DNA from 3 places in the Embleya sp. NPDC008237 genome. Region 1 is predicted to be linked to each of the others. Evidence: riboswitches for the same ligand, from Rfam matches in the RefSeq annotation. Region 1 holds a riboswitch; each other region holds the start of a gene.

Region 1 (10,262 bases):
CAAGGCGCCGGGGCCGCAGATCGCCGACTTCGAGGAGTACACGCTGCTCTATCACGAGTCGTGGTCCGATCCGCAGATCCGCTGGTTGTTGTCGACCGTGCCGAGCGCGATGATCTTCGACGACCACGACGTGATCGACGACTGGAACACCTCGCACGCGTGGCGCACCGACATGGCCGCGACCGACTGGTGGTCCGAGCGGATCGCGGGCGCGCTCGCGTCGTACTGGATCTATCAGCACCTGGGCAACCTGGACCCGGCCGCGTTGGCGCGCGACGAACTGTTCGCGGCCGTCCGGGCGGCGGCGCCGGGCGAGGACGTCGGGCCGTTGCTGCACGAGTTCGCGCTGCGGGCGGACGCGGAGGCGGAGGGCAAGGCGACCACCCGGTGGAGCTTCCGACGCGACTTCGGCCGTACCCGGCTGCTGATGATCGACTCGCGCGCGGGCCGGGTGTTGACCGGGGACGGCCGGGCGATGATCGGTGCGGACGAGCTGGCCTGGATCACCGAGCAGGCGGACGAGGGCGGCTACGACCACCTGTTGATCGGCACCTCGTTGCCCTGGCTGCTGCCGCACGGCATCCACGACCTGGAGTCGTGGAACGAGGCGCTGTGTGCGGGCGCCCGGGGACCGCGGGTGGCGGAATGGAGCGAGCGGCTGCGGCGGGCCGGCGACCTGGAGCACTGGGCCGCGTTTCGTGAGTCGTTCGCGGCGTTGTCCGCGCTGCTCGGCCGGATCGCACTGCACGGGCCCCGGTCGGGTGGACCGGTGCCGGCGACCGTGTGCGTGTTGTCCGGGGACGTGCACCACGTGTACGCGGCCGAGGTGCATTGGCTCGTCCCGGGGGAGGGTCCGCGAGCCGGGGATGATCCGGGCGAGTCGGCCCGGGTCTACCAGCTGACCTGCTCGCCGGTGCACAACTCGGTGCCGCCGGCGATTCGGATCGGTTTCCGGTTCGGCTGGGGACGCATCGCGACCCGACTGGGGCACGTGCTGGCCCGGCACGCGCGGCTGTCCCCGCTGCCGGTCGAGTGGACGAAGCTGGGTGGCCCGTGGTTCGGCAACCACCTGATGACGCTCACGCTGCGGGGCCGCCGGGCCGACCTGTCACTGGAGCGCGCCGAGGGCGGCCGACGAGGCCGCGCAGCGCACCTGCGCCGAGTGGGCCGGGCCGCACTGCGGGAGCAGTGAGCACCCGGCCGTCCCGGCACAGGCGGAGGGGCGGCGGGTCTTCCCGGCCGGCGCCCTGCTCCCGGGTGGTGCTCCCCGCCGGCCGGGGCCCCTCGCGAGGGTTGCCGTGCCGCCAAGCGGTCCCTGCCCCGGGCGGTACGTGCTCGGGGACGGTGCCGCGCCCCTGAGCGGCCCCTCCCGCCGCCGGGGCGCACGTGCTCAGCGGTGTCCGATCACGACATTGCCCACGAAGCCGCCCTTGCGGTGGTAGCGCAGCGCCTCCGGGACCTCGTCGAAGGAGAACTCGCGGTGGATCGGCGGGCGCAGCCGCGCGGCCGCCACCGCTCGGTTCAACGCCTCGAACTGCGCGCGGCTGCCCACCGCGAGCGGACGCAGCACGGCGCCCGCGTTGAACAGGGCCGACGCGGAGGGTGATGCGTCGGGGGTGTCCGCGCCCAGCCAGTGTCCGACGAAGGCGATCTCGCCGCCGAGCGCGGTCGCCGCGAGCGACTGGGCCAGGTTGCCCGCGACGTCGACGACCCGGTCGACGCCGCGTCCGCCGGTCACCCGCCGCACCTGCTCGCCCCAGCGCGGATGCTCGCGGTAGTCGACCACCTCGTCCGCACCCAGCGCACGCAGCCGCGCCGCCTTGTCCGGGCTCGACGTGGTGGCGATCACCCGCGCGCCGAACACCTTGGCGAGCTGCACCGCGAACAGCGACACGGCGCCGGTGCCGAGCGTCAGCACGGTCTCGCCGGGCAGCAGCGGCCGACTCCCGGTCAGCGCGTTCCACGCCGTCACCGCGGTCAGCGGGAAGGCGGCGGCCTCCTCGAAGGACAGGTGTTCGGGGACGGGTACGAGCGCCTGCTCGCCGACCACCGCGAACTCGGTCAGCATCCCGTCCCGCGAACTGCCCAACTGCGCGGCGTAGTCGAGCGCGAACGGCCCGTCGATCCAGTCCGGGAACACGGTCGCGGCCACCCGGTCGCCGAGCCGGACCCGGGTGACGCCCGCGCCGATCGCGACCACCTCGCCGACCCCGGCGCAGCCCGGGATCGTGTCGGGCAGCACCGGCAGCGGGTAATCGCCGTCCAGGACCAGCAATTCGCGCAGGCTGAGCGAGGTCGCCCGAACCCGGACGAGTACCCGACCGGGACCCGGCTCCGGTTGTTCGTGTTCGCGGATCGTGATGCCCTCGATGCCGGCGCCGGGCCGCAGGTGGTAGCTCTTCACCGGGTTTCCTTCCTCGACCGATCGGCCCACCCCGTTCGGCGGGCCATGGCAACGATCATGTGACCGGCGTCGGAGCCGGACAATTCCCCCGAGGGAATTGCCGGGGATACCCTCGGCTGCCTAGAACTGCCTCATGAGCACGACGACGACCCGGCTCCACGGCCCGGATTTCCCCGCCGAGTTGCGGCGCTGGCGCACCGCCCGGCGACTGAGCCAACTCGAACTGGCCGCCCGCGCGGAGACCTCCCAACGGCATCTCAGCTTCATCGAGAGCGGCCGATCGCGCCCCGGCCGAACCATGATCATCCGACTCGCCGAGTCGCTCGGCCTGTCCCTGCGCGAGCGCAACGCGCTGCTGCACACCGCCGGATACGCGCCGGTCTTCCCCGAATCGGACCTGGACGCGCCGATGTTGCGCCCGGTCCACGACGCGCTGCGTGCGGTGCTCGAAGGCCACCTGCCCTACCCGGCGATGGTGCTGCGCCCGTACGGGCGGATCGTCGCCGCGAACGCGGCGATCGACGTGCTGACCGAAGGAGCGTCCGCGGAGCTGCTCCGCGCCCCGATGAACATGCTGCGGCTGATGCTGCATCCCGAGGGCATGGCACCGCGCGTGCGGAACCTGAACGCGTGGGGCCACCACGTACTGGAGAACATGCGCGCCCAGGCGCTGCGCAGCCCGGACCCGCTGCTGGACGCCTTCATCGAGGAACTGCGCGGCTACGTCCCGGATGCCGAACTGGGCCCCGACCACCTGGGCTTCGCGGTTCCGCTCCGCCTTCGCGACCCCGACGGCCCGGGCGAACTGCGCCTGCTGACCACGCTGACCTCCTTCGCCACGGCCACCGATGTCACCCTCGCCGAACTGCACCTGGAGGCATTCCTCCCCGCCGACGAGGCCACGGCCGCGGCATTGCGCCGCCGGGCGGCCGAACGCTCGTGAGCGAAGCCCGTTCCCCCTACCGCCGGCGCGTCGGCCGCACGGCGGGAGAACGCGAAACCGCCGTGCCGTCCCGGAAGGGGGACGGCACGGCGGCCTCGTCGAGCACGACGCCTCGGGCTCAGAAGTCCTCGTCGAAGGACACCGAGCCGGTGACCGCGACCTGGTAGGCGGAGACCCGCCGCTCGAAGAAGTTCGAGAGTTCCTGTACGTCCTGGAGCTCCATGAATCCGAACGGGTTCGCCGAGCCGTAGACCGGGGCCATGCCCAGCTGGGCCAGCCGGCGGTCGGCCACGTGCTCCAGGTAGGAGCGCATGTCCGTGACCGTCATCCCGGACACGCCGCCCTGGAGCAGGTCCTCGGCGAACGCCGTCTCCGCCTCGACCGCCTCGGCCAGCATGCGCCGGACGTCCTCGGCGAGTTCGTCGTCGAACAGGTCGGGCTCCTCGGCCCGCACCGTCTCCACCACGGCGAAGGCGAAGTCCATGTGTGCCGACTCGTCGCGGAAGACCCAGTTGGTCCCCGAGGCGAGCCCGTTGAGCAGGCCGCGCGAGCGCAGGAAGTACACGTAGGCGAAGGCGCCGTAGAAGAACAGGCCCTCGATGCACGCCGCGAAGCAGATCAGGTTGAGCAGGAACTGCCGCCGGTCCTCCCGCGATTCGAGCCGGTCCAGGCCCATCGCCGAGTCGATCCAGCGGAAGCAGAACTCCGCCTTGCGCCGGATCGACGGGATGTGCTCGACCGCGGCGAACGCCTGCTCGCGCTCCTCGTGGTCGGGCATGTAGGTGTCGAGCAGGGTCAGGTAGAACTGCACATGGACGGCCTCTTCGAAGAGTTGCCGCGACAGGTACAACCGGCCCTCGGGCGAGTTGATGTGCCGGTACAGGTTCAGCACCAGGTTGTTCGCCACGATCGTGTCACCGGTCGCGAAGAACGCGACCAGGCGCTGCACGAGGTGCCGCTCCGCCGGGCTGAGCTTGTCCAGGTCGGCCAGGTCGCTGTGCAGGTCGACCTCTTCGACCGTCCACGTGTTGCGGATCGCCGCGCGGTACTTCTCGTAGAAGTCCGGATACCGCATCGGGCGCAGCGTGAGGTTCATTCCGGGATCGAGCAGGCTCACGTGCACGCCTCACAGGCTTCGGGGTTCTCCAGCGAGCACGCGATGACCTCCAGGTCGGAGATCTCCTCGACCGGCGCGGCCGAGGCCTGCGCCGGCACGGTCGCCTGCTGGATCCGCGTCGCGGGGCGCGAGCGCAGGTAGTACGTGGTCTTGAGACCGGTGGACCACGCGTAGCGGTACATCGAGGACAGCTTGCCGATGGTCGGGTCGGCCATGAACAGGTTCAGCGACTGCGACTGGTCGATGTACGGCGAGCGGGCCGCCGCCAGGTCGATCAGCGCGCGCTGCGGCAGCTCCCACGCGGTGCGGTACAACTCGCGCACGTCCTCGGGGAGTTCGGCGATGCCCTGGACCGAGCCCTCGGCGCGCTTGATCCGGTCGCGGACCTCGGGGGTCCACAGGCCGCGGGCCTTGAGCTCGCGCACCAGGTACGCGTTGATCTGGAGGAACTCGCCGGACAACGTCTCGCGCTTGAACAGGTTCGACACCTGCGGCTCGATGCACTCGTAGGCGCCCGCGATCGAGGCGATGGTCGCGGTCGGTGCGATCGCCACGAGCAGCGAGTTGCGCAGGCCGTGTTCGGCGACCCGGTCGCGCAGCGCATCCCAACGCTTGGTTTGGGTCGGCTGGACGCCCTCCCACAGGTCGGGCTGGAGCCGACCGCGCGCGGCGTGCGTCTGGGCGTAGGCGGGGTGCGGGCCATGTACCTCGGCGAGCGCCGAGGAGGTCTCCAACGCGGTGAGGTAGATCTCCTCGGAGATCAGCGTGGACAGTTCGCGTGCCTCGACCGAGTCGAACGGCATGCCGAGCGTGAAGAACACGTCCTGCAGGCCCATCAGACCCAGGCCCACCGGGCGCCAGCGCGGGTTGGACGCGGCGGCCTGGTCGGTCGGGTAGTAGTTGATGTCGATGACCCGGTCCAGGAAGACCACAGCGGTGCGAACCGTCGCGCGCAGCTTGTCCCAGTCCATGCCCTCGCCGGCGACCACGTGCGCGCCGAGGTTGACCGAGCCGAGGTTGCACACGGCCGTCTCGCCGTCGCTGGTGACCTCCAGGATCTCGGTGCACAGGTTGGACAGGTGCACCACGTTGCCCGGCTCCGCGGCCTGGTTGCAGGTGCGGTTGGCCGCGTCCTTGAAGGTCATCCAGCCGTTGCCGGTCTGCGCGAGCGTGCGCATCATCCGGGCGTACAGGTCGCGCGCGGGCATCTGCCGGACGAACCGGCCGTCCCGCTCGGCGGCTTCGTAGACCCGGTCGAACTCGGCGCCCCACAGATCGGGCAGTTCGGGCAGCTCGTTCGGGTCGAACAGCGACCAGACGCCGTCCTCCTGGACCCGGCGCATGAACAGGTCCGGCACCCAGTTGGCCAGGTTGAGGTTGTGCGCGCGGCGCGCGTCCTCACCGGTGTTCTCGCGCAGTTCGAGGAACTCCAGGATGTCCGGGTGCCACGTCTCCAGGTACACGCAGGCCGCGCCCTTGCGCCGGCCGCCCTGGTTGACCGCGGCCACCGACGAGTCGAGCGTCTTGAGCCACGGCACGATGCCGTTGGAGTGCCCGTTGGTGCCGCGGATCAGCGAGCCGCGCGAACGCACCCGCGACCATGCCACGCCGATGCCGCCGGCGAACTTCGACAGCCGGGCGATCCGCCCGTACATGTCGTAGATCGACTCCAGCTCGTCCTTGGGCGAGTCGAGCAGGTAGCACGAGGACATCTGGGTGTGCACCGTGCCGGAGTTGAACAGCGTCGGTGAGCTGGGCAGGTAGGCGAGCGAGGACATCAGCCGGTAGAAACCGATCGCCTCGCCGGGCTCCCGGGCCAGGCCGCACGCCACCCGCAGCAGGAAGTGCTGCGGCGTCTCGACCACCTTGCGCGAGACCGGGTGGCGCAGCAGGTAGCGGTCGTACACGGTGCGCAGGCCGAAGTACTCGAACCTGCGGTCGCCTTCGGCGTCCACGGCGGCGTCCAGCTCGGCGGCGTGCTTCGCGACGAACGCCGCGGTCTCCGCGCCGATGACGCCCTCCCGGCGACCGAGCGCGATGCCGGCGCTGAACGAGGTGACGCCGGCCGCCAGGGCCTCTTCCGCGATCCGGCCGGCGAGCAGGCGCGCGGCGAGCCGCGAGTAGGCGGGCTCCTCGGCGATCAGCTCGGCCGCGGTGCGCACCGCCAGGTCCGCGGCGGCGCCCTTGTCCGCGCCCTCGTTCAGGCCCGCGACGACCCGGCGGACGACCCGATCCGGATCGACCTCCGGCAGATCGCGCGCCTGGGTGCGCACCAGGGTTGCCAGTTGGTCCTCGGGGCTTTCGTCGATCCGCATCCGGGTCGCGCCCACGCTGTCCACAACGGTCACGTGCTCTCTCCTCGCGAGCTCGTACGTACAGGTGACCCCGCGCCCGAAGGCACGGGCAGCCGGCAGGTATTCGGACTCGCGGGCATGCCGGGGCACCGCCGGGCACGGCGTGCTCGGCGGGCCGCGGAGTACCTAGTGGTCGTCGCTTCCCGAATGTCTCTCGACGTTCGGCGCTCCATGACGACGTTCGTTCCCGCTCACCGCTGCGGGGCAGTTCCGGCTTCACACCGGATTCCCTCTCGCGTCGCCCTTCCCCTGAGGGAACGGCGAACCAGCTGCGTCGCAGAGCATATATGTAGTGGCGGGGTGGTCGTTGCACCCCCAGGTGTTGTGTCGTGTCGCGGTTCTCGGCGTACCACGGATCGCCACCGGCGGGCCCGCCACCGGCGGTGCGGCCCCCGGGGCACCGGGTGCGGCGGTGCCCTGCGGGCGGTGTGGGACCGGCTCCCGCCGGATGCCCGGCACGACGGTACTCGCGTGCACCGCGTCGAGCGGTCGCGCGACACGCCGGCGGCGCGGTGTCGTGGGGCCTGCCGCATCCGCCGCGAGGGCGGCGGCCGGGGCGACCCGAGAACGGGTCTCCGCGCCGCGCCCGGCGGGCGGCGGAGGCGGTCGGGCGGTCCGCCGCGGGCGCGGGCGGTGCGCGGGCTCAGGGACGGCCGGTCCGCGGCCCGGAGTACGGCGGGCGGGCGTGTCGGGCCGGGCGGTCGTGCGGTCGGTCCACCGCTCCCGGCACCTCCCGACCCGAGTCGCGCCACTCCGCGACCAACGCCTCGTAGACGGGGGTCTCGATCGTCTCGGTGGGCCACGGCCCGAACGGGGCCCGCAGGATCTTCATGCCGACCCAACCGCGCGAGGGGGCGTGAAGTAACCACCAACCGGGTGATGCCACTCGGTCGGTTGACGTATCGACTCGGATACAGGTAGCCGAAACGGTCCCGACTCGCCCGGGAACCCGGGCTCCGGGCATCGGGCATCGGCGGACGGCGTGCCGTCGCGCGGGACCACCGGCCCCGGCCGCCTCATGCCGGCGGCGCGGCGCCCCGCCCCTCGGGACCCGCCGGGGCTTCCGGAGCCGCTCGGCGCTCGGCGGCCCCGTCCGCGCCCGAGGAGTCCGGATCGCTCGCCGCCCGGAGTTCGGCGAACGCCTCGCCCAGCGCCGCCGCCGTCCAGTGCGCGTTCAGGCCGCTCGGGTTCGGCAGCACCCAGATCCCGGTGTCGCCGATCGTCTCGTGCTGCCGGCCGACCACCGCCTTCGGCCGGCCGAAGCCGGTCCGGTACGCGCCGATGCCCAACACCGCCAGCCAGGCCGGTCGGTACCGGTGCACCCTGGCCGTGAGCGCCGCGCCGCCCGCGATGTACTCGTCCTTGGTCAACTCGTCCGCGCGGGCGGTGGTGCGGGCCACCACGTTGGTGATGCCGAGACCGAGCGCGAGCAGCTCGTCCTGCTCGGTCGGAGCGAGCAGGCGAGGTGTGAACCCGGACGCGTACAGCGCGGGCCAGAACCGGTTCCCCGGACGGGCGAAGTGCCGACCGGTGGCGCCGGACCACAGGCCCGGGTTGATCCCGCAGAACAACACTCGAAGGTCGGGCCCGATCACGTCCGGGATGCTGCGCCCGTGTGCCGCGGCCAGCTCGGCGGCGGTGGGGTTGCGGCCCGGCGGGATGGGCAACACGAGCGCTTTCGCGGGGCCCGGCTCGGGCTCTTTCGCGCTCATGGTGCCTCCGCGATCAGCGCCGTGCCCACCGATCGGAAGCCGAGCCGGCCGTACATGCGCGCCACGTCCTCGTCGCCCGCCGACAGGAACACCGTGTCGTTCCCGCCGTCGAGCGCATGCCCGGCCAGCTCCCAGGTCACCGCCGCCGCGAGGCCGCCGCGTCGGGCCGCGGGGAGCGTGGCCACACCGACGATCTCCGCCGTGTCGTACAGGTGCTGGTAGCTGCCCACGCACAGGGGCCCGGCCGGGCTGTACGCGGCGAACATCACCGTCTCGCCGGAGCGCAGCCGCTCGTTGAGGTAGGACAGCAGATTCGGGTCCTGGCCCAGGGCGGTGGTGTCCCGCTCGGTGGGGCCGTCGGTTCCGGACGCGGTGCCCGGGTTGGCGAACCCGACCGTCGCGACGCTGTGCACGATCGCCAAATCGGTGGCGTCCGCCCGGACCCGACGCACCGTCACCAGATCCGGCAGGTCCGGGCGTTCGCTGGGTCGCTCGGTGGGATCGAGCACCATCAGCGGGTGCTCGTGCACGTGCAACTCGGCTTCGATCGCCGCTGCCCGCAGCGCCGGGGTGGTCTCGTCGACCCATTCGAACGACTCGGGCACTTTCAACTCTCTCTGCCGCGCCCGCACCGCGCGGACGTCCGCGGCGGTGGGCTCGACGGAGCTGCCGAGCGTGGGTCGTGCGTAACGGGGCCATCCCTGGCCCTCCCGGACGAACAGGGTCAACCCGCCGAACGTCTCCGTACGCGTGGCCCGGCGAGCCACCGCGTCGTAGAACGTCTCCAACTGGGCGCGCACCTCTGCGGCGGACTTCGGCATGCGGGCCAGTGTGACACGCCCGCCCGCTCCGATTCCGGGCCGGTGGGCCCGACGCGGACGGGTCGAGCACGTGGTGGTCGGCACCCTTCGGCCCGGGCCGACACGCGCTCGCGCCGGTGTCCGGGCGGCAGGTGATCCGGGCCCGCCCGCGGGCGGTAAATTCCGTTGGAGCGAGCGATGGCGCGTCACACAATGGCGGGCATGGCCATTTCCCTGCACCACATCGTCATCGACGCACACGATCTGCCGGGCCTGGCCCGTTTCTGGGCCGACGTCCTGGGGTGGGAGATCCTGTCGGAGCGCGAGCGCGAGGTGGTCATCGGGACCGAGCCGGGCGCGCCGATCGGCATCTGTTTCATGCCGGTCACCGACGTCAAGACGGTCAAGAACCGGCTGCACCTGGACCTGACCCCGGGCGCCGGGCCCGGCGAGCGGGAGGCGGAGATCGAGCGGGTCGTTGCGCTCGGTGCCCGCCGCGTGGACGTCGGCCAGACCGGCACCGAATCGTGGACCGTACTCGCCGACCCGGAGGGCAACGAATTCTGCGTCGTGCGGGCCAAGCGGACCCTGATCGGATGAGCACCGCTCCCGCTCGACTGCGGGGATGAACACGAGGTCGCGGCTTTCGTGGCACCTTGCGCGCGTTCGACCGCAGGAGCCGGGGCGCGCGCGCCGGATTCGCCTGCGAGCGCGGTGCGTTCGCCCCGGTCGGTCGGATCAGGCCGGGTTGCTCGGCGGGTTGCCCGGGCCCTGCCCGCGACCGCCGCGGCGGCGGGCGAGGCGGTCGCGCACGAGCCGACGGCCCTGCTCGACCTGTCGCGGATTGCGGCGGATGTAACTCTGGATCTTCTTGAGCGTCTTCGACAGCGAACTCATGTCGTGGTCCCTCCCTGAAGCCCGGACAGACGGGC
Region 2 (10,262 bases), on a different contig from region 1:
CGGGAGGCGGCGGTGGCGTTCGCGCGCAAGCTGCGTACCGGCCAGGTGGAGATCAACGGCGGCGCCTTCAACCCGCTTGCCCCGTTCGGCGGTTACAAGCAGTCCGGCAACGGGCGTGAGCTGGGCCGATTCGGCCTGGAGGAGTACCTGGAGGTCAAGGCACTGCAACTGTGACGCGGGCGACCACTCGCGCCGACGGTGACCCGGGATCGACGCTTTCGGTGGTGTTCGACAAAGTACGGATCGGTACCTTGTCGGACACCCCCGTGATCGTTCGATGTCCGATTGGTTAAGTTCATCGGGTCCCGCAACCCAAGAGTGTGGAGTCCGCTGTGAGTACTGCCCTTCTCGACGCGCGCCGCCCCGTCCTGGCCGACCTGGTCCCGGCCCAGGTCTTCAAGGGCGCCGCCGTGCGCGACGCCGCGCTGGTCGTCGGCGCATCCGCGTTCGTCGGCCTCGCCGCCCAGATCTCCGTCCCGGTGCCCGGCTCGCCGGTCCCGGTGACCGGCCAGACCTTCGCCGTGCTGCTCGCCGGCAGCGCGCTCGGCGCGTGGCGCGGCCTCGCCGCGATGGTGCTCTACCTGGGCCTGGGCGCGGCGGGCATGCCGTGGTTCGCGGAGGGCACCTCCGGCACCGGGTTCCCGACCCTGGGCTACGTGCTCGGCATGGTGCTCGCGGCGACGGTGGCCGGCTTCCTGGCCCAGCGCGGTACCGACCGCAGCCCGCTGCGCACCGCCGGCACGATGGTGCTGGGCAACGCGGTGATCTACGCGGCAGGCCTCACCTACCTCGCGCACGACCTGGGCATCTCGATGTCCAAGGCGTACGAGATCGGCATGCAGAACTACCTCTTCGGCGACGCGGTCAAGATCGCCCTGGCGATGGCACTGCTGCCCGCCGCCTGGAAGTTGGTCGGTCGGCGCGGCTGACGCCCCGGTCACCGTTCGGACCCCGTTTCCCCGTATAGGGGAAGCGGGGTCCGATTTCTTTGGCGAGCGGCCCCCGAGGGCGCCTAGTCTCGTCCCATGAGACCGGGGGCAACCAAGCGCATCACCATCAGCGGAACCGTCGTCGCGTTCCTGATCGTGGCCGGACTGGGCAACCAGTGGGTGTTCAAGGAGGCATGGGGCGCGAGCAGCGACCGCGACGAGTGGTACATGGAGCTGCTGCGGTTCCTCAGCCATCCGCTGTGGATCGCGGACAAGGGCGACCTCGGCGACGAGTTCCGCTTCAGCTTCACCACCAGGGACGTCACCTCGGGCTATGTCGGCATCGCGGTGCTGTTCGTGGTGGTCGCCGCCGTACTCGCGGCGGGCGCGCGCGGCCTGAACGAGCGCGCCGGCGGGTTCGTGGCGTTCGTCGTCGGCTGGTTCGCGCTGGTGCTCGGCGGCGCCCTGCACGCGCTGACCGTGTTCGCGATCGCGTACGACCAGGCCGGGCGCCGGCACGAGGGCTCGGGCTTCCACAGCGCGATGACCGCGATGCAGGCGGGGGCCCTCTTCGGTCTGCTCACCGGATGGCTGGTGGGCCTGGCCGCGGCGGCCGGATACGCGGGGTCGCGCGGAGCGGCCGGCCCGATCGGCTACCCGCCGTCGAACATCTACGGCCAACCCGCCGGCTACGGCCTGCCCGGCGCCCCGGGCAACCTCGGCTACGGCCTCCCGCCGCAGTCGCCGCACGACGCCCCCACCGCCATCCGGCCGGCCGGCCCGCCGCCCTCCGCGCCGCCGCGGCCGACCGGTGCGCCGGACACGCCACCCGGTGGATACCGGCCCTGATGGGACGTTCGGGACCGCGCCTGAGAGACTGCGGCCCATGCGCGTTTACCTCGGCTCCGACCATGCCGGCTACGACCTCAAACAGCACCTCGTCACGTGGCTCGACGCCAACGGCCACGAGGCCGTCGACTGCGGCCCGGCGGTACAGGCCGACTCCTACGACTACCCCGTGTACTGCCTGCGGGCCGGCGAGCGGGTGGCCGCCGACCCGGGCAGCCTCGGCGTCGTGCTCGGCGGCTCCGGCAACGGCGAGGCGATCGCGGCGAACAAGGTCAAGGGTGTGCGCTGCGCCCTGGTGTGGAGCCAGGAGACCGCGTCGCTGGCCCGCGAGCACAACAATGCGAACGTGATCTCCATGGGTGCGCGCATGCACTCGCTCGAGGACGCCACGAAGTTCCTGGAGGTCTTCGTGAACACCCCGTACAGCGAGGCCGAGCGACACACCCGCCGGATCAACATGCTCACCAAGTACGAGAACACCGGCGAACTGCCGACCCTGCCGTAGTCCACGCCGTACCCACCCGCCCCCGATCGGTCCGTCCGGTCGGGGGCGTCGGCATGTCGGTGCGGGTCGGTAGCGTTGAGGTGTCACACCACCCCACATTCCGTCCGACCGTCGTCGCTGCGTTGGAGGCCGCGTGCCCGAGGGCCACACCATTCACCGTCTCGCCACCGCCCACCGGGAGCGGTTCGCCGGCCTGCCGCTGCGGCTGACCAGCCCACAGGGACGCTTCGCGGAGAGCGCGGCACTGCTCGACGGCGAGCGGCTGGTCGCCACCGACGCACACGGGAAACACCTGTTCCTGGAGTTCTCCGGCGAGCGCTTCATCCACGTGCACCTGGGCCTGTACGGACAGTTCTCCTTCGGCGAGGGCGAGGCACTGCCCGACCCGGTCGGCCAGGTCCGACTGCGACTGGCCGCGAAGGTGCCCGGCGGGGCGGCCTGGGCGGATCTGCGCGGGCCGACCGCGTGCCGCCTCCTGGACCTGGCCGAGAAGGACACGGTGCACGCCCGGCTGGGCCCCGACCCGCTGCGGGCGGATGCCGACCCGGCGGCGGCATGGCGCCGGATCCAGCGCAGCGCGAAGCCGATCGGCGCCCTGCTGATGGAACAGGACGTGCTCGCCGGCGTGGGCAACGTGTACCGCGCCGAGGTGCTGTTCCGGTTCGGGGTCGACCCGACGCTGCCCGGCAACCGGCTCGCGCGGGCCACCTGGGATGCGATGTGGGCCGACCTGGTGCTGCTCATGCGCGAGGGCGTGCGGCTGGGTCGGATCGACACCGTGCGGCCCGAGCACACCCCCGAGGCGATGGGCCGCGAGCCGCGCAAGGACGACCACGGCGGCGAGGTCTACGTCTACCGGCGCACCGACATGCCCTGCTTGATATGCGAAACCCACATCAAGACCGTCGAGTTGGTCGGCCGGAATCTGTTCTGGTGTCCCACCTGTCAGCCGTCGGCGTAACCTCCGGTTGATGACCGTTCGGTAGGGTCACCGGGTGGCCGCGCCGACGAGCAGGGGAAACCGGGTGGGCAGGACCGGGAGGCGCGCGGCACTGGCGCGCTCCGCTCGGCGCGTCGTGTCCTGGCTGCGGCACCGGGTGTTGCCCTCGGACGGGTTCGCCCTGGCCGGACTGCTGGCCTCGGTCACCGCCTGCGGCCTGCTGTCGGACGTGGACGCGTCGTGGTTTCCGGCGACGATGACGGCGGTGCCCATCCTGGTCGGCGGGCTGGTGCTGCGGATGCCCAGCCTGCTGCTCCTGTACGCGGCCACCGCCGGTGTCCTGGTCGCCCAGCATCAGGTGCACGACACCGACGAGGTCACCGGCGGCACCATCCTGGTGGTCGGGGCGATCGCCGGCATCGTGTTGCTGATGGCTCGGATGCGGACCCGCCTGGGAGTGCAGTGGACCCGCGGCGAGTCGATGTTGTTCGACCTGCGCGACCGGTTGCGGGCGCAGGGCGAGATGCCGGTGCTGCCGCCGCAGTGGCACACCGAGGTGGTGCTGCGGCCGGCCGGTGGGCAGTCGTTCTCCGGCGACTTCCTGGTCGCCTCCCGGGGCGCCGGCGGCGGGCGGGTGCTGGAGGTGGTGCTCGTCGACGTCTCCGGCAAGGGGCTGGCCGCGGGATCGCGCGCGCTGATGCTCTCCGGCGCGTTCGGCGGGCTGCTCGGGTCGTTGCCGCCACGCGACTTCCTGCCGGCGGCGAACGACTACCTGCTGCGCCAGGAGTGGGCGGAGGGCTTCGCGACGGCGGTGCACGTGGTGCTCGACCTGGAGTCGGGCGAGTACGAGTTGATCTCGGCGGGCCATCCGCCGGGCGTGCACTGGATCGCCGGCTCCGGACGCTGGCAGGTGCTGGAGGCGGTCGGCCCGCTCCTGGGGGTGATCGAGGACGCCGGTTTCGAAGGTGTCAAGGGTCGGTTGGGTCCCGGCGACGCGCTCCTGCTGTTCACCGACGGCATGGTGGAGATGCCCGGCGAGGACATCGCCACCGGCATCGACCGCTTCCTCGGTGAGGCCGAGCGCATGGTCCGGGACGACTTCCACGACGCGGCGCGCCGGATCGTGGCGGCGGCCGGTCGCAATGTGGGGGACGACCGCGCGGTGGTGCTGCTGCGCCGGCGGTGAGCGGGCCGGGCCAGGTCGGGGGATTCCGATGGATCAGGCCGCCGGACAGGACCGCCGGATCAGGCCGCGTCGTCCGGTGGCGGGATGCGGGTGCCCGGGGCGCGGCACCCACCGGGCCGCGCGGGACTCGGCCCGGGCGGCCCGGAGCGCACGGCCGGCCGGGGCTGCGGGACCGGACATGCGTCCGGGGCCCGCGTCCGATCAGTGCGCGCGGGTCTCGGCGGTGGACGGCCGGACCGCCAGGGCCGCCAGCTCGGCCGGTGTCCGGGGCAGGCCGCCCGTCGGCGTCAGGCCGTGCGCGGCCAGCACGGCGGCGGCCGCGTGGGCCCAAGTCGGCCGCAGACTCGCCGCGGCCAGCAACGCGGTGTCCGCGAGCAGCACCTCCGCCGGCCCGGTGTGCAGGCGCCCGTCGGCCAACACGGCCGCGTCGTCGGCCCAGCGCAGCGCGAGGTCCACGTCGTGCGTGGCCATCACCACCGTGGTCCCGGCCGCACGCAACTCGGCCAGGGTGTCCAGGAGGGCCTCCTGTCCGGCCGGGTCCAGGCCGGCGGTCGGCTCGTCCAGCACCAGCACCTCGGGCCGCATCGCGATCGCACCGGCGATGGCGACCCGCTTGCGCTGGCCGAAGGACAGCAGGTGCACCGGTCGTTCGGCCAGCGCGGTGATCCCGAGCGCGGCGAGCGCCTCGGCCACCCGCGAACGCACCTCGGCCGGGTCCAGGCCCAGATTGAGCGGCCCGAACGAGACGTCCTGGCCCACCGACGCGGAGAACAGCTGGTCGTCGGGATCCTGGACGACCAGCTGCACGACCCGACGCAGCGCGGTGAGTCCCTTGCGGTCGTGCCGAATCGGCACCCCGTGCAATTCGACCCGCCCCGAATCCGGCACCAGGCCGCCGGTCAACAGCCGCAGCAGCGTGGTCTTCCCGCAGCCGTTCGGCCCGAGCAGGGCCAGCGCGCGGCCGGCCGGAACGGCCAGGGACAACCCGCTCAACACCGGCGGCCCGTCCTCGTAGGCGTAGCCGATCTCTCGTACCCGCAACGGAATCACGGCACCACCGATACCAGGAGAAGGGTGGCGGCGACGACCGCCGCCACCACGAACAGGGAGCCCACGACGAAGGCACGCGAGATTCGTACCTCGTCCACGAGCACCCGCAGGCGCCCGTCGTAGCCGCGCCCGGCCAGGCCCGCCTCCAGGCGTTGGGCGCGAGCGAACGCGTGCACGAACACCGCCGAGCCGAGCCCGGCCACCGAGCGCCACCGGGCCCGACGGGTGCGATGGCCCAGCCGGCCGGCCTGCGCCTGGTTGATCCTCGCGGTCGTGTCGTAGAGCACGAACAACATCCGGTACATCACCGCCGCGACGTCCACCACGGCGGCCGGGACACCCACCCGGGTCAGCCGGGGCAACACGTCCGACAGCGGCGTGGTGAACGCGAACAGCAACATCGCGAGGCCGGCGGCACCGGAGCGGGCGAGCAACTCGGCCGCGTGGCGCGGTCCGTCCTCGGCCCACCCGACGCCGTCCGCGCCGATGCTCACGAGCAGCGTCAGGGCGCCGGTGGCGGCGAAGCCGAGCGGGGCGCGGGCGGCCCGCCACAACCGCCGGGCGGGCACCTTGGCGAACCCGAACGCGACGACCAGGACGGTCCCGGCGACCAGGACCGCGCCCGGCCACGGCGGCAGCGCGACCGCGCAGCCGAGCAGCCCGAAGGAGAGCACGGCCTTGTCGGCCGGGTGGCGGCGGCGCCACGAACTCGCGTGCGCCGCCGCATCGATCGGCAACACGGGATCAGCGACCCGGGGCCGATACCGGTGCCTCGGCGGCGGCGTCCGCCGGCTCGTCGGGTGTGTCCGCGGCCTCGGGCGCGAGTCGGCGACGGGTGCGCTTGACGCCGAACACGTAGCCGACCACGCCTGCGCCGACTGCGGCCTGCAACGCGAACAGGCCGGACTCGATCTCGCCGGACGGCGGTTCGTACAGCGGGCTGAACCACGGTTCGTAGTCCGGGTCGTTCTCGGTGATCGCGGTCTCGGCCTGGGTGTCGGAGCCCGCGAACGGCTCGTCCTTGTGGTCGCCCATCCCGAACACCACGGGCAGCGCCGCGAGCAGCACCACGGCCAGCACGATCAGCAGGTTGATCTTCGTCGAGCGCTTCACTTGGTCTTCTCCTCCTCGCGCGCGACCCGCGCGTCGGTGACCACACCGAGGCGGATCAGGTCGCCTCGGCTGGACTGCCGCAGCAAGCGCACGACCAGGACGGTCAGCAGACCCTCACTGATCGCCAGCGGGATCTGGGTGAGCGAGAAGATGCCGCCGAACTTGGCCAGGGCGCCGGGGAATCCGCTGTCGGGGTCGGGGAAGGCGAGGGCCAGTTGCACGCTTGTCACGCAGTACGTGCTCAGGTCCGCGACGAACGCGCCCAGGAACACCGCGACATCCAGCGGCATGGTGCCGCCGCGTCGATCGAGTAGTGAGCGGGCCAGTCGATAGGCGCCGTAACCCGCCCACGGGCCGACGATCGCCATCGAGAACGCGTTCGCGCCGAGTGTGGTCAGCCCGCCGTGCGCCAGCAACAACGCCTGGAAGAGCAGGGTGATCGTGCCCAGCACGGCCATGATCGGTGGTCGGAACAGGATGGCGCCCAGTCCGGTACCGGTGGGATGCGAGCAACTCCCGGTGACGGAGGGGATCTTCAGTGCGGACAGCACGAACGAGAACGCGCCGGACGCGCCCAGCAGCAGGGTGTTCTCGGGGCGGTCGCGTACCTCGCGGGTGAGCGCGCGGGCACCGTGGACGACGAACGGGGTCGACGCGACGCCCCAGGCGACGGCGTGTTCCCAGGGCAGATAGCCCTCGGCGATATGCATGAGGAAGGGTCCCTCTCCAACACCTCGTGGACGGACGATCGCCGTGGCCGGTCTCCTGGCTGACGGGTCGTACGTTCACGTCTCCGCCTTCCCGGGGCCGCGCAAGCGGTCCCAGTGGCTTCCCCGAGACGACGAATCAACGTTTTCGCGGGGGTGGAGGAGAACTTCCCGATCACAGTGGCGAGGGCCGCGCCGGCATCGAACCGGCTTCCCGAACACCACGGCGAGCCGACACTAGTGGTCGGATGGACATGGCGACAAGGTGGCTTTTGCAAACCGTGCGCAAGACCACAAGATGGGCGGAGCGGCCGATCAATAGCCGCATTCCGGAAACGGGCCGCAGCTGTCCTGGCCTTGCGCGCACTCGCGCGGTCCACGATCCGGGGCGGCCCGCGGGAGGGCGACCCGGGTCGCAGGCGGCGCGGACGAGTGCCGTGCGGCCGGCTCAGTCCAGGCCGGGGCCGCGGCCGCGGACGACCAGGGTGCCCGCCACCCGATCGCCGACCCGCTGCCGTCGCTCGCTGCCGAGCACCGCGGTCAGCCCGATCGCGCCGAGTGCGAACGCGTCGACGGCCAACAGCAGCCAGCGGATCCCGAGTTGGCGCCGGCCGGCACGTCCGCCGGACACGTCCACGACGCGGATGCCGAACACCTGCATGCCCCACGTGCGCCCGTCGTGCTCGGCGGGACGCAGCACCCAGTACCAGAACAGGATCGCGACCGCGACGACGATCACGCCGGCGGTGATCGTCGTGGTCAGCGGACCGCTGCGGATCGAGCCGTCGGGGTGCGTGGGCAGCAGGACGAACAGGAACATCGCGGCTCCGGGCAACAGCGCGGAGGCCACCACGTCCACCAGGAACTGGCCGATTCGGCGCCACAGCACCGAGGGGACGAGCGGGCTCTCGACCGCGGGCAGCCACAGTCGGGCACCCGACCGGGCGGGACGTGCCGAGCGCGCGAAGTGCTGCGGAAGGCTCCGTTCGTACATGTCCTTGTACTTTCCGCTACCGGGCGAGTTGACTCCCGGCGCGGCCGGATATCGCAGAGATTGCGCCCGGTCGGCGGACATGGAGGCCGACCGGACACGGAGGGGAGGCGGGCGGTCACCGGAATCGACCGGAGGACGTCGTTCGATGACCCGAAGCCGAGTCGTGCGGTGCCGCGCCGCGCCGTATCGAGCCGAGCCCGCGCCGCGACGCGGCGGACGTGGTCCGGCGCGGCGCCGGCCGATCAGGGCGTCATCGGACCGTCCGCCCCGAACAGGTCCGGCTCGGAGCGGCTGATCACGTCGTACAGCGGCTTGTAGTTGATCCAGGCCACCGTGTCGTTGCCCAGCTGTTCGCGGGTCAGCCGGGCGTTCTCCGGCGAGATCGGCTTGAGTTCGCCGGCCGCCTGGGCGAGCAGCTGCACCTGGCAGGAGCGCTCCATGGTGATGAACCACCACGCCGCGGCGTCGACCGACTGCCCGACCGTGAGCAGGCCGTGATTGCGCAGGATCAGCGCCTTGCGCGGGCCGAGCGTCTCGGCGATCCGGCGGCCCTCCTCGGCGTCGAGCACGACACCCGCGTAGTCGTCGAACAGCTCGTGGTCCTCGTAGAAGGGGCACACGTCCTGGGTGATCGGTTCGAGCCTGATGCCGAGCGCGGAGATCGCCCGCCCGTGCACGGAGTGGCTGTGCGCCGCCGCGACCACGTCCGGGCGGGCCGCGTGGATCTGCGAGTGGATCGCGAACGCGGCCTGGTTGACGTGGAATCGACCCTCGACGACCTGCCCCTCGTGGTTGACCAGGATCAGGTCGTCCACGGTGATGTGCTTGAACGACATCCCGAACGGGTTGACCCAGAAGTGATCGGTGAGCTCCGGGTCGCGTGCGGTGATGTGCCCGGCCACGCCCTCCTCGAAGCCGAAGCGGCCGAACAGTCGCAGCGCGGCGGTCAAGCGTTCCTTGCGGTGCCGGCGCTCCTGCTCGACGGTCTCGAAGGTGGGCGGCAGCGCGAAGCTCAGGTCCGCCGGCGATACCGGCCGCGGCGGGGTCGGCCGCGGCGGGGTCACCCGCCCTGCCTGCACGTCCTGGGCTTGCTGCGCATCGGTGCCGGACATGTCCATCTCCTCGGACTCGGGTCGCGCGGGACTTCGGCCGACGCTACCGGCGAGTCACATCCGGGGACAGCCCTCGGTGGACGCGCCTTCGCACGAAGCCGCGGATTCTAGCGACCCACGGTCGTCCGGGTCGGGTTTCCGGGAATTAAGCGAATATTGCCCGCAGTCCGCTTCGGGCTGCTTCTACGCTGCCGTTCAGCGAGTCCGGGAGGTCGAGTTCGAAGCAGTCGAACTCGAATTCACCGGGCCCGCACGACGATGCACACATTTGCAGGCGACGGGCGAGTTGCGGGCGGCGCACAGTTGCGGGCGATGCGCATGTGTCACCGGCCACGCGCCGTCGCGGCGACATACGAAGTCGCCGGCGACGCGCGGAAGTCGGCGCACAAAAGATGGAAGGGGCGCGTGACGTGAGCGACGGGGGCGAGAATTCGACGGAGGTCGTCGGTATCGGCGCCCGGGCACCCGCGGGGCCCGGGTTCGGCCGCGCCGATCCGGGGCCGTCCCGGGCCAGGGCGGACCGGGCCCGGGCGGACCCGGGCCGGCGGGGGCCGCTCGCGCCGGGTTCGACGCCGCGCAGCCCGATGGCGAGGAGCCGGCCGGAGATGGCACAACCCCCGAGGCGGTCGCGGCCGTCCCGACGCAGATCAGGCGGCCCGCCGGCCGGGTCCGACACCGAGCGGGGTGCTGTGACCGAGGCGGATGTCATCGCAACAATCGAGGCCGATCCGCACGTGGCGGGCGATGCCGAACCGATCGAGCCCGCTCCGGTCGCCATGCCTGCCCCGGGGATCGCACCGCCCGAGGACGAGCCCGTCGGAGTCCACCGGAAAGCCGCACCGCCGATCGCCTCGGAGGCAATCATGGCCAATATGGA
Region 3 (10,262 bases), on a different contig from region 1:
CCCACACCTGCTCCCGTCCCGCGGATCACATCATGGGCGGCCACACCCGACGACGACGCACCGATGCCCGGTGTCGCGTGTGCATCCGTGCCCGACCGCTCGGCCCGCGACGCACGCCGCGGACGGAGTGCGGAGGCACGAACGGGGCGCGTCCTCGTGGGAACGTACGCCCTTGGACCTCACGGCGAGCCGGTCGGCGGTCCGCCGCGCGCTCCTGGTGTTCGACGTCCCCATGCAGCCGATTGGAGCGTAGGAGACCCCTCGACCACATGCAACGCACGTGCAGCAACTTGCCGATGTCAAACGCTGATCCGAGCCCGATTCCGTCGGTGGCGACGGCACCGGTCGGGCGCCCGTCCGTTCCGTCTCGGGGGCGTCCCGTCCCGGTCGTGCGCACACGAAGGGACCTTCGCCGGAACCGACCGGGCCGAACGGCTCTGCCCGACGTTGCGGACGGGGAGCAGAGTCGGGCGTGCGGGCCGGCCCAGCGGGCAGGCTCCGGTAGCCACGGGTCGAACCCGATCGACGTCGCTCCGTGCGCACCCATGATCGGCCCGGCCGCCGTACCCATCGCCCGGGAAGGCGGCCGGGCCCAGGGCCGCCCGCATCCGCGCTGCGCCGCGTTGCGTCGGTGGCGGGCCGCCCCCGTCGTTCCTGCCCCGCCCGGCGCAACTCGCCGTCGCCTGGGTGCGTTCGCAACGTGCCCGTCCCACGAGGTCGACCCGGTCCCGGCGGCAACCGGCCGTTGGGCCTGTGGGATCGGGTCGGTCGGCCCTGGTCTGGGCGTCGGGCGCGCGGAAGGCTGAGGTCAGGGTCCGGGAGAGCAGACGCGCGGTCGAGCGCGCGGGGCGTCGGGCCCGGCGTCGACACGAGGGAATCGACCGGCACGAGCCCGTCGGCCCCGTGTCGGCGCCCGCGCGGGATTCGAGGGTTGAGACATGAGCGAACACGCCGTGATGAAACGCCCCCTCGGGCGCCACGAGGCACTGGAGCTGATGGCGAGCGCGGGGGTGGGACGCGTCGTGGTGAGCGAGGGCGCTCTTCCGGCCGTGCATCTGGTGGCGTTCGCCCTCGACCGGGAGTGCGTGGTGTTTCGGGCTCCGACCGACTCGCCCCTCGCGAAGGCCGCGCTCGACACGGTGGTCGCGTTCCAGGCCGACCGCATCGACCGCGCGGCGCAAACCGGTTGGACGAGTACGGTGACGGGCCACGCCTCCCGGGTCCGCGATGCCTCCGCCGTCGCGCACCTGGATCGCCTGCTCCCCGACATCGACGGCGACGGCGCGGAAACGGTGTGGATTCGGGTCACCACGGAATTCGTCACCGGACTCGTCGCCGAACGCCGGGACCACACCGGGAGGCCCGCGGGACCCGACCTTCCCTACGCCCGGAAGCCACCGCCCGTGGCCTGACGCACCAGGCCGGTCGCGGTCGCCGGGACCGGGTCGGCTGGACTTACTAGGACGTCCGACTATATCGTCTTCAACAACAAGGTCCGCGGTGCAGGGAAGTCGGTGCGAATCCGACATGGTCCCGCCACTGTGACCGGGGAGTGCGCTGCCGCAGCACCAAGCCACTGGCGAAGGCCGGGAAGGCGGGCATCGTGCGTAGATCCGGAAGTCAGGATACCGGCCGCGGGTATATCCGTGTTGTCCACGAGGATGGAGCAAACACGCATGACACCGGTCTGCGCACCCGCCCCGGATGATCCTGCGAACGTCGAACCCACCAGGTTTTCCTGACCACTTCGACGTCGACCCGCCCGGGCAACCACGCGCACCCGCGCCGACGTTGCGTGGTCGGGTCATGCCCCGCCTCCGGATCGCACCTGACGAGAGACAGGTCGTTCATGATCCGCGAGCTTTCCCACTTCATCGGCGGCAAGCACGTCCTCGGCGCATCCGGCGCGTTCGGCGACGTGTACGACCCCAACACCGGGCGGGTACAGGCACGCGTTCCGCTCGCGGATCGCGCCGACACCCTGGCCGCGATCGACGACGCCGAGCGGGCCCAGCCGGCCTGGGCCGACTGGAACCCGCAGCGGCGCGCCCGGGTCCTGGCCCGCTTCCTGCAACTGATCGAACCCGAACGCGAGTCGCTGGCCCGCCTGTTGTCGGCCGAGCACGGCAAGACCATCGCCGACGCCCACGGCGACCTGCAACGCGGCTTGGAGGTCGTGGAGTTCGCCATCGGTATTCCGCACCTGCTCAAGGGCGAGTTCACCGACAACGCGGGCACCGGCATCGACGTGCACTCGCTGCGCCAGCCGCTCGGCGTGGTCGCCGGCATCACCCCGTTCAACTTCCCCGCGATGATCCCGCTGTGGAAGATCGCCCCGGCCATCGCATGCGGCAACGCGTTCGTGCTCAAGCCCTCGGAGCGCGACCCCTCGGTGCCGCTGCGCCTGGCCGAACTCTTCCTCGAGGCCGGACTGCCGCCGGGCGTGCTGAATGTGGTCCACGGCGGCAAGGAGAGCGTGGACACGCTCCTGGAGGACCCGCGCGTGCAGGCGCTGGGCTTCGTCGGCTCGACCGCGATCGCCGAGTACGTGTACACCTCGGCCACCGCGAACGGCAAGCGCGCCCAGTGCTTCGGCGGCGCCAAGAACCACCTGATCGTGATGCCGGACGCGGACCTCGACCAGGTCGTCGAGGCGCTGATCGGCGCCGGATACGGCTCCGCCGGCGAGCGCTGCATGGCCATCTCGGTGGCGGTCCCCGTCGGCGCCGAGACCGCAGACGCGCTGGTGGACAAGCTCGTCGCGCGCATCGCCACCCTGCGGGTGGGCCCCTCCCACGACCGGGACGCCGACTTCGGCCCGCTGGTCGGCCGGGACGCACTCGAACGGGTGCACGGCTACCTGGACATCGGCGTCGCCGAAGGCGCCGAACTGCTCGTCGACGGCCGCGACGTGCACGTCCCCGGCCACGAGGACGGCTACTTCGTCGGCGCGTCGCTGTTCGACCACGTGACGCCCTCGATGCGGGTGTACCGGGAGGAGATCTTCGGCCCGGTGTTGTCCGTGGTCCGCGCGGCCTCCTACGAGGACGCGCTGCGCCTGGCCAGCGAGCACGAGTACGGCAACGGCGTGGCGATCTTCACCCGGGACGGCGACACCGCCCGCGACTTCGGCCGCCGAGTGAACACCGGCATGGTCGGCGTCAACGTGCCCATCCCGGTGCCGGTGGCCTACCACACCTTCGGCGGCTGGAAGCGATCCGGATTCGGCGACCTGAACCAGCACGGTCCGGACTCGATCCGCTTCTACACCCGGACCAAGACCATCACCTCGCGCTGGCCGTCCACCGCGCGCGAGAGCGCGAACTTCGACATCCCCACGATGGACTGACCCGATGACCGCACTCACCGACGACCAGCTCGCGATCGTCGAGACCACCCGGGACTTCGCCCGCGAACACCTCTCCCCGCACGCGATCGAATGGGACCGCACCGGCCACTTCCCCGTCGACGTCCTGCGCAAGGGCGCCGATCTCGGCCTCGGTGGCATCACCGTCGGCGAGGATCGGGGCGGTTCGGGGCTGAACCGACTCGACTCCGCACTGATCTACGAGGCGCTGGCCGGTGGTTGCCCGACCATCGCCGCCTACTACTCCATCCACAACATGGTCGCCTCGATGATCGACCGGCACGGCACGCCGGCGCAGCGCGCACGCTGGCTTCCGGGTCTGTGCTCGATGCACGACCTGGCCAGCTACTGCCTGACCGAGCCGGGAGCCGGCTCGGACGCCGCCGCGCTGACCACCCGCGCGACCCGCGACGGCGACGACTATCTCCTGCACGGGGTCAAGCAGTTCATCTCCGGCGCCGGATCCTCCGCGGTGTACGTGGTGATGGCGCGCACCGGAGCGGACGGCGCCGACGGGATCTCCGCGTTCATCGTGGAGGACGACAGCGCCGGGCTGTCCTTCGGACCGAACGAGCGCAAGATGGGCTGGCATGCGCAGCCCACCCGCCAGGTGGTCCTGGACGGCGTGCGCGTGCCCGCGACGCACCGACTCGGCGCCGAGGGCGACGGGTTCAGGATCGCGATGGGTGCCCTCGACGGCGGCCGGATCGGCATCGCCGCGTGCTCGCTGGGCGGCGCACAGGCCGCGCTGGACGCCGCCGTGCGCCATCTCACCGACCGTGCGGCGTTCGGCTCGCGGCTCATCGACGCGCAGGCTCTGCGCTTCCAACTCGCGGACATGGCAACCGAGCTCGAAGCGGCCCGCACGCTGGTGTGGCACGCGGCCTCCTCGCTCGACGAGGGCGATCCCAGGGCGTCGCAACTGTCCGCGATGGCCAAGCGGTTCGCCACCGACACCGCCTTCTCGGTGGCCGACCGCGCGTTGCAACTGCACGGCGGGTACGGCTATCTCGCCGACTACGGCATCGAGAAGATCGTGCGCGACCTGCGGGTGCACCGCATTCTCGAAGGAACCAACGAGATCATGCGCGTGATCGTCGCGCGCGGACTGATCGGAGCGGCCCGATGACCCCCACCCCCGAGCAGGACCCGGTGCAGACCCACCGGCAGGCGGCCATGGGCCGGATCGTGCTGAACCGGCCCAGGGCGCTCAACGCGCTCACCCACGACATGGTTCGGCGGATCGACGCCGCGCTCACCGCGTGGGAACACGACGACGGCGTACGGCTGGTGGTGATCACCGGTGCGGGCGAGCGCGGCCTGTGTGCGGGCGGCGACATCCGCGCCATCCACGCCGACGCCGTCGCCGGCGGCACCGCGAGCCTGGACTTCTGGCGCGACGAGTACCGGCTCAACGCCCGCATCGCCCGCTACCCCAAGACGTACATCGCCGTCATGGACGGCATCGTGATGGGCGGCGGGGTCGGCATCTCCGCGCACGGTGCGTTGCGCATCGTCACCGAGCGCTCGACGGTCGCCATGCCGGAGACCGGAATCGGGTTCGTTCCCGACGTCGGCGGCACCCACCTGCTCGCCCGGGCTCCGGGCGAGTCGGGCACGCACCTGGCGCTGACCGGCTCCTCGATCGGCGCCGGCGACGCCATCGCCTGCGGCCTGGCCGACCACTTCGTGCCCTCGCATCGGCTCGACGCGGTGATCGAGGCGCTGGCCACGCGCGAACCGGCGGAGGTCGTCGCGCGGTTCACCGAGCCGGCCCCGGCCGGCGAACTCGCCGAGCGTCGCGCCTGGATCGACTCCTGCTACGCGTGCGACACCGTCGAGGAGATTCTCGAACGCCTCCAGGGCAGCGGGGAACCGGCGGCGAAGCAGGCCGCCGAGCAGATCCGTGCCAAGTCGCCCACCGCGCTCAAGGTGACCCTGGCGAGCCTGCGCCGGGCTCGCGAACTCGGCTCCCTGGAGGCCGTGTTGGAGCAGGAATACCGGGTGTCGAGCGCGGCGCTGAGCGCGCCCGACCTGGCCGAGGGCATCCGTGCCCAGGTGATCGACAAGGATCGTGCGCCGCGTTGGTCGCCCGCGACGCTGGAGGCCGTGGGGGCCGAGGACGTCGCCCGCTTCTTCCGGGCGCCGGCCGAGGGTGCGTCGAGCCTGGAACTCGCGTCCGCGACCTCGGAGGCCGGCCGATGACCGACACCGTCGCGTTCGTCGGGCTGGGCAACATGGGCGGCCCGATGGCCGCCAACCTGGTCGCGGCCGGACACGTCGTCACCGGGTTCGACCCGGCGCCGCAGGCCCTGGAGCAGGCCCGGGACAACGGTGTGCGGATCGCCGGGTCGCCCGCGGAGGCCGTCGCCGGCGCGGACGTGGTGATCACCATGTTGCCCGGCGGGGCACACGTCCTGGACTGCTACCTGGGCCCGGAGGGCCTCCTGGCCGCCGCACCCGCCGGCGCGGTGTTCGTCGACTGCTCGACGATCGACGTCGCCGACGCACACGCCGCGCACGAGGCGGTACGCGCGTCCGGGCGCCGCGCCCTGGACGCGCCGGTGTCCGGCGGAGTGGTCGGCGCGGTCGCCGGCACGCTCACGTTCATGGTCGGCGCCGACGACGCGGACTTCGCCGCGATCGAGCCCGTGCTGACCGCGATGGGGCGCCGCGTCGTGCACTGCGGACCGCCCGGGGCCGGACAGGCCGCGAAGATCTGCAACAACATGATCCTGGGCGCCACGATGATCGCGGTGAGCGAGGCGTTCGTGCTGGGCGAGCACCTCGGCCTCTCCCACCAGGCGTTGTTCGACGTCGCCTCGGCCGCCTCCGGACAGTGTTGGGCGCTGACCACGAACTGCCCGGTGCCCGGACCGGTACCGGCCAGTCCCGCCAACCACGACTACCGACCCGGCTTCGCCGGAGCCCTGATGGCCAAGGACCTGCGGCTGGCCGCCAACGCGATCCGCGCGGGCGGCGTGTCCGCCGAACTGGGCCTGCACGCGGCCGAGATGTACGCGGCGTTCGCCGAGAACGGCGGCGCGGAGCGCGACTTCTCCGCCGTCATCCACACCATCAGGGACCACACCGCCACCGCCACCGGCGAAGGGAACGACCCGGCATGACCGAGTACGAGACCATCCTGGTCGAGCGTCACGATCGCACCGCGCTGATCACGCTCAACCGTCCCAAGGCGCTCAACGCCCTCAACCTGCAGGTGATGGCCGAGGTCGTCGACGCCGCGACCACGCTCGACCGCGACCCGGACGTCGGCGCTCTGGTGATCACCGGGTCCGCGAAGGCCTTCGCCGCCGGCGCGGACATCAAGGAGATGCAGCCCAACGACTACATGGACGTCTACCTCTCCGACTGGTTCTCCGCGTGGGACCGACTCGGCGACGTCCGCAAGCCCACCATCGCCGCGGTCTCCGGCTACGCGCTCGGCGGCGGCTGCGAACTCGCCATGATGTGCGACGTCCTCCTCGCCGCCGACACCGCCGTCTTCGGCCAGCCCGAGATCAAGCTCGGCGTCATCCCGGGCATCGGTGGCTCACAACGGCTGACCCGCGCGATCGGCAAGGCCAAGGCGATGGACCTGTGTCTGACCGGCCGCACGATGAACGCGGACGAGGCCGAACGCGCCGGCCTGGTCTCGCGCATCGTCCCCGCCGCCGACCTCCGCGCCGAGGCGCTGGCCACGGCTGCGACCATCGCGGGCATGTCGGCCCCGATCGCGATGATGGCCAAGGAGAGCGTCAACCGCGCCTTCGAGACCACGTTGGCCGAGGGCGTGCGCTTCGAACGTCGGCTGTTCCACGCCACGTTCGCCACGGCGGACCAGAAGGAGGGCATGGCGGCGTTCACCGAGAAGCGCTCGCCGTCGTTCACCCACCGCTGAGTCGGTCGGGACGTCGGGCGGCGCCGCCGCCCGACGTCCTCGGTCGTCCGTGCCCATGCGATGCGATCGGTCCTGAATGTCACTGTTCATCCGACTATTCAAGTATCCCGGTGATCGGTCGATGGCCATGACGTGAACGTATTTCTCTCTCTCCGCCGTGCGGCATCCCGGCCCGACGCGGCGGCCTCCCGCCGGCGCTCGGGCCCCGCGCGGCGCCGGCGTTCGACCGGAGTCGTCCTGGCCGTCGCCGTGTCCTCGGCCCTGGTGACCGGCTCGGCCGGCCCCGCGCCCCGGCACGCCGCGCAAGCGGTCGCACCCACGGGTGGCAAGAAGGCGGTCGCAATCACCCTCGACGGGGACCACCTGACGGTGGCCCAGATGCGGGCGGTGCTGCACGGCAACGCCGGACCGGTGCAACTGGCGCCGGCCGCCGCCGACCGCATGCGCGCGGCTCGCGAGGGTGGGTTGCTCGCGCTGAGCCGCGGCCAACGCGTGTACGGCTGGAACCAGGCACTGGGTCCGCTCAAGGACCGCCCCCTCACCGACGCCGAGCAGCGCGACTTCCAACGCCGGGTGCTGCGCTCGCACGCGGCCGGCACCGGAGAGGAACTCCCGCCCGGTGTCGCCCGGTTGGCCCTGGTGCTGCGGGCGAACGCGATGGCCCGGGCCCGGATGGGGGTGCGGCCCGAGATGGTCGAACGCATGCTGGCGCTGGTCAACGCGGGCGTGACCCCGGTGATGCCATCGATCGGATCCCTGGGCACCGGGGACCTCCAGCCGATGGCCGCCGCGGGGCTCGTGCTCACCGGCGACGCGGGCACGGCCCGGCTGCGCGAGGGGCCCGCACGCGGGGCGGCCGAGATCCTGCGCCAGGCCGGTCTGCCGGTCGAGTTCCCCTTGGAGGCGGGCGAGACGCTGCCGCTGATCAGCGGCAGCGGTGTGCTGACGGCCCGCTACACGGCGTCGGTCGACCGGGCCGAACGGTTCCTGGACCAATTCCGCGGCGCATTCGCCCTGTTCCTGGAGGCCACGCGCGCCGAGGCCGGTTCCCTGGACGAGCGCACCCACGCCGAACGCCGCATCCCGGCCCAGGAGCACGAGGCCGCCCGGCTGCGCGAACTCACCGCGGACAGCGCCTGGATGACCGAACAGGGCCGGGAGAGGTACGGCGAGAAGTCCCCCCGCGTGCAGGACGCGGTCTCGGTCCGCGCCGCCCCGCACATCACCGCGACCGCCCGCCAGACACTGGACGAGGCCCAGACCATCATCACCCGCGAGGCCAACGCCTCGACGTCCAACCCACTCCTGTTCGAACGCCCGGACCACACCTGGGAGTTCGTGATGGGAGGCAACTGGGACGGCGCCCGGATCGGGCACGCGATCGACACCCTCAACGCCCAGATCACCGATGTCGCCGTACTCTCCCACGAGTTGTCCGGTCGCCTGATCGCCTCCAAGTGGAGCTACGGACTGCCCGACAACCTCGCCGGCCCGCCGGTCGGTCTCAACTCCGGCCTGGTGCAGGTACAGACCGTGGGAGCGGCCCTGATCCCCGAGATGCAGACCCGCGCCATGCCGGCCGGAGTGCTCTCGCGCCCGGAGAAGTTCGGGCAGGAGGACCACAACACGATGGCCATGGCCTCGGTGCGCAACCTCGACGACAACCTCTCCCGCGCCGAGATCGTGCTCGCGGTGCAATTCCTGCTCGCCGCCCAGGGCATCGACCTCGCCCGACCCACCATGGGCGACCTGCCCCTGGCCAAGGCAACCGACGCGCTCCACCACCGACTCCGCGAACGGGTCCCCGCCCTCGGCGACGACCGCTGGCTGACCCCGGACGTCGACGCCGCCATCGACATGGTCACCCACGGCGCCCTGCGCCCCGACGGATCCTGAGCCCGCCCGCCCGGGCCGACGGCCCGGGCGGCACTTCCGGCCCCGGCCGGCCGCCGGGGCCGGCTCGGCGACCGGGTCCAAGCCCGCGGATCACGACCCCGAGGATGTCGGCGCGTTCGAGGTAGCCGATGTGGCGGGAGTCGTGGCTGTGCGCGGCGTTGTCGCCCAGCAGGACGAACCGTTGCGGCGGCACGGGCCGCCCGGCCTCGGCGGCGAGGGCCGGGCCCAGGCCCCGGGGAACCGGATCGCCGGGGCCGGCCGCGACCCGTTTGATCATCCGGCCGCGGGCATCGGGCGGCGCGCAGGCTCGCCCGTCGGGTGACGTGTGCGGCGCCGCGGGCTCTCCCGGCGGCGCACCCGAGGGTGGTCGCCACGTGGCGACCACGACCCGACCGGTGACCGAACCGGCCGGCTCGCGCCGGCCGAACCGCCGCACCAGCACCCGGTCGCCGCTGCGGTAGGCCGGTTCCATGCTGGCGCCGGCGACGGTGATCACGGCGAGCAGACGCCGGGCCGCCAGGGCGGCCGACAGGGGCGTCCCGATCACCACGATCGCGAGCGGCAACAGCCGTCTGCCGACCGGCCACATGGTGTACCTCCTCAGGAGACGAGCGAGTCGGGGACGTCACCGGATCCGCGCCGGTAGCCGTCGGCCTGCATCGTGAACAACCGGGCGTAGGCCCCGCCCGTGCGCATCAGTTCGTCGTGCGTGCCCTGTTCGACGATCCGACCGTGTTCGAGCACGACCAGCGGATCGGCGTCGCGCAGCGCGCCGAGCCGGTGCGAGATCAGCAGGCTGGTCCGGCCCGCTCGGTGTTCGCGCAGCCGCAGATGGATCTCCTGCTCGGCTTCGGCGTCGAGTCCGGAGCTGGGTTCGTCCAGGATCAGCAGGTCGGCGTCCGCGCGCAGCAACGAACGCGCCAGCGCGATGCGCTGCCACTGTCCGCCGGACAGGACGACGCCGGTGCCCGGGTCGCCCTTGTCCTCCTCGGAGAAGAAGATTCGGCTGAGCATGGTGCGGTAGCCGTCGGGCAGGCGGGATATCGTTTCGTGCATGCCGGACAGGCGCGCGGCGCGTTCGATGGCGTCCCGCTCGGT

The links. Region 1 has a riboswitch for cobalamin ahead of ACFZBU_RS05600 (ribonucleoside-diphosphate reductase subunit alpha). Riboswitches for the same ligand answer to the same signal wherever they lie in the genome.
Region 2: it holds a riboswitch for cobalamin, as region 1 does, so the genes downstream of both, ACFZBU_RS09690 (energy-coupling factor ABC transporter permease) here and ACFZBU_RS05600 (ribonucleoside-diphosphate reductase subunit alpha) in region 1, are expected to answer to the same signal.
Region 3: it holds a riboswitch for cobalamin, as region 1 does, so the genes downstream of both, ACFZBU_RS12855 (CoA-acylating methylmalonate-semialdehyde dehydrogenase) here and ACFZBU_RS05600 (ribonucleoside-diphosphate reductase subunit alpha) in region 1, are expected to answer to the same signal.

What each region holds. Positions count from the first base shown of each region.
Region 1 is NZ_JBIBGL010000002.1:548,631-558,892, forward strand. It holds gene ACFZBU_RS05580 (alkaline phosphatase D family protein) at 1-1,192, shown strand, start outside; gene ACFZBU_RS05585 (NAD(P)-dependent alcohol dehydrogenase) at 1,391-2,404, opposite strand; gene ACFZBU_RS05590 (helix-turn-helix domain-containing protein) at 2,538-3,347, shown strand; gene ACFZBU_RS05595 (ribonucleotide-diphosphate reductase subunit beta) at 3,466-4,443, opposite strand; gene ACFZBU_RS05600 (ribonucleoside-diphosphate reductase subunit alpha) at 4,461-6,779, opposite strand; cobalamin riboswitch at 6,856-7,103, opposite strand; gene ACFZBU_RS05605 (hypothetical protein) at 7,462-7,650, opposite strand; gene mug (G/U mismatch-specific DNA glycosylase) at 7,835-8,530, opposite strand; gene ACFZBU_RS05615 (GNAT family N-acetyltransferase) at 8,527-9,351, opposite strand; gene ACFZBU_RS05620 (VOC family protein) at 9,553-9,930, shown strand; gene ACFZBU_RS05625 (hypothetical protein) at 10,069-10,227, opposite strand.
Region 2 is NZ_JBIBGL010000003.1:632,560-642,821, reverse strand. It holds gene ACFZBU_RS09735 (aldehyde dehydrogenase family protein) at 1-174, shown strand, start outside; gene ACFZBU_RS09730 (biotin transporter BioY) at 333-929, shown strand; gene ACFZBU_RS09725 (hypothetical protein) at 1,026-1,778, shown strand; gene ACFZBU_RS09720 (ribose-5-phosphate isomerase) at 1,816-2,283, shown strand; gene ACFZBU_RS09715 (Fpg/Nei family DNA glycosylase) at 2,417-3,244, shown strand; gene ACFZBU_RS09710 (PP2C family protein-serine/threonine phosphatase) at 3,309-4,409, shown strand; gene ACFZBU_RS09705 (energy-coupling factor ABC transporter ATP-binding protein) at 4,611-5,459, opposite strand; gene cbiQ (cobalt ECF transporter T component CbiQ) at 5,456-6,199, opposite strand; gene ACFZBU_RS09695 (energy-coupling factor ABC transporter substrate-binding protein) at 6,204-6,572, opposite strand; gene ACFZBU_RS09690 (energy-coupling factor ABC transporter permease) at 6,569-7,282, opposite strand; cobalamin riboswitch at 7,310-7,520, opposite strand; gene ACFZBU_RS09685 (RDD family protein) at 7,728-8,273, opposite strand; gene ACFZBU_RS09680 (class II aldolase/adducin family protein) at 8,516-9,385, opposite strand; gene ACFZBU_RS09675 (hypothetical protein) at 10,249-10,262, shown strand, end outside.
Region 3 is NZ_JBIBGL010000004.1:547,235-557,496, forward strand. It holds gene ACFZBU_RS12850 (pyridoxamine 5'-phosphate oxidase family protein) at 939-1,412, shown strand; cobalamin riboswitch at 1,482-1,652, shown strand; gene ACFZBU_RS12855 (CoA-acylating methylmalonate-semialdehyde dehydrogenase) at 1,850-3,349, shown strand; gene ACFZBU_RS12860 (acyl-CoA dehydrogenase family protein) at 3,354-4,496, shown strand; gene ACFZBU_RS12865 (enoyl-CoA hydratase/isomerase family protein) at 4,493-5,572, shown strand; gene mmsB (3-hydroxyisobutyrate dehydrogenase) at 5,569-6,495, shown strand; gene ACFZBU_RS12875 (enoyl-CoA hydratase) at 6,492-7,268, shown strand; gene hutH (histidine ammonia-lyase) at 7,401-9,164, shown strand; gene ACFZBU_RS12885 (S26 family signal peptidase) at 9,130-9,753, opposite strand; gene ACFZBU_RS12890 (ABC transporter ATP-binding protein) at 9,765-10,262, opposite strand, start outside.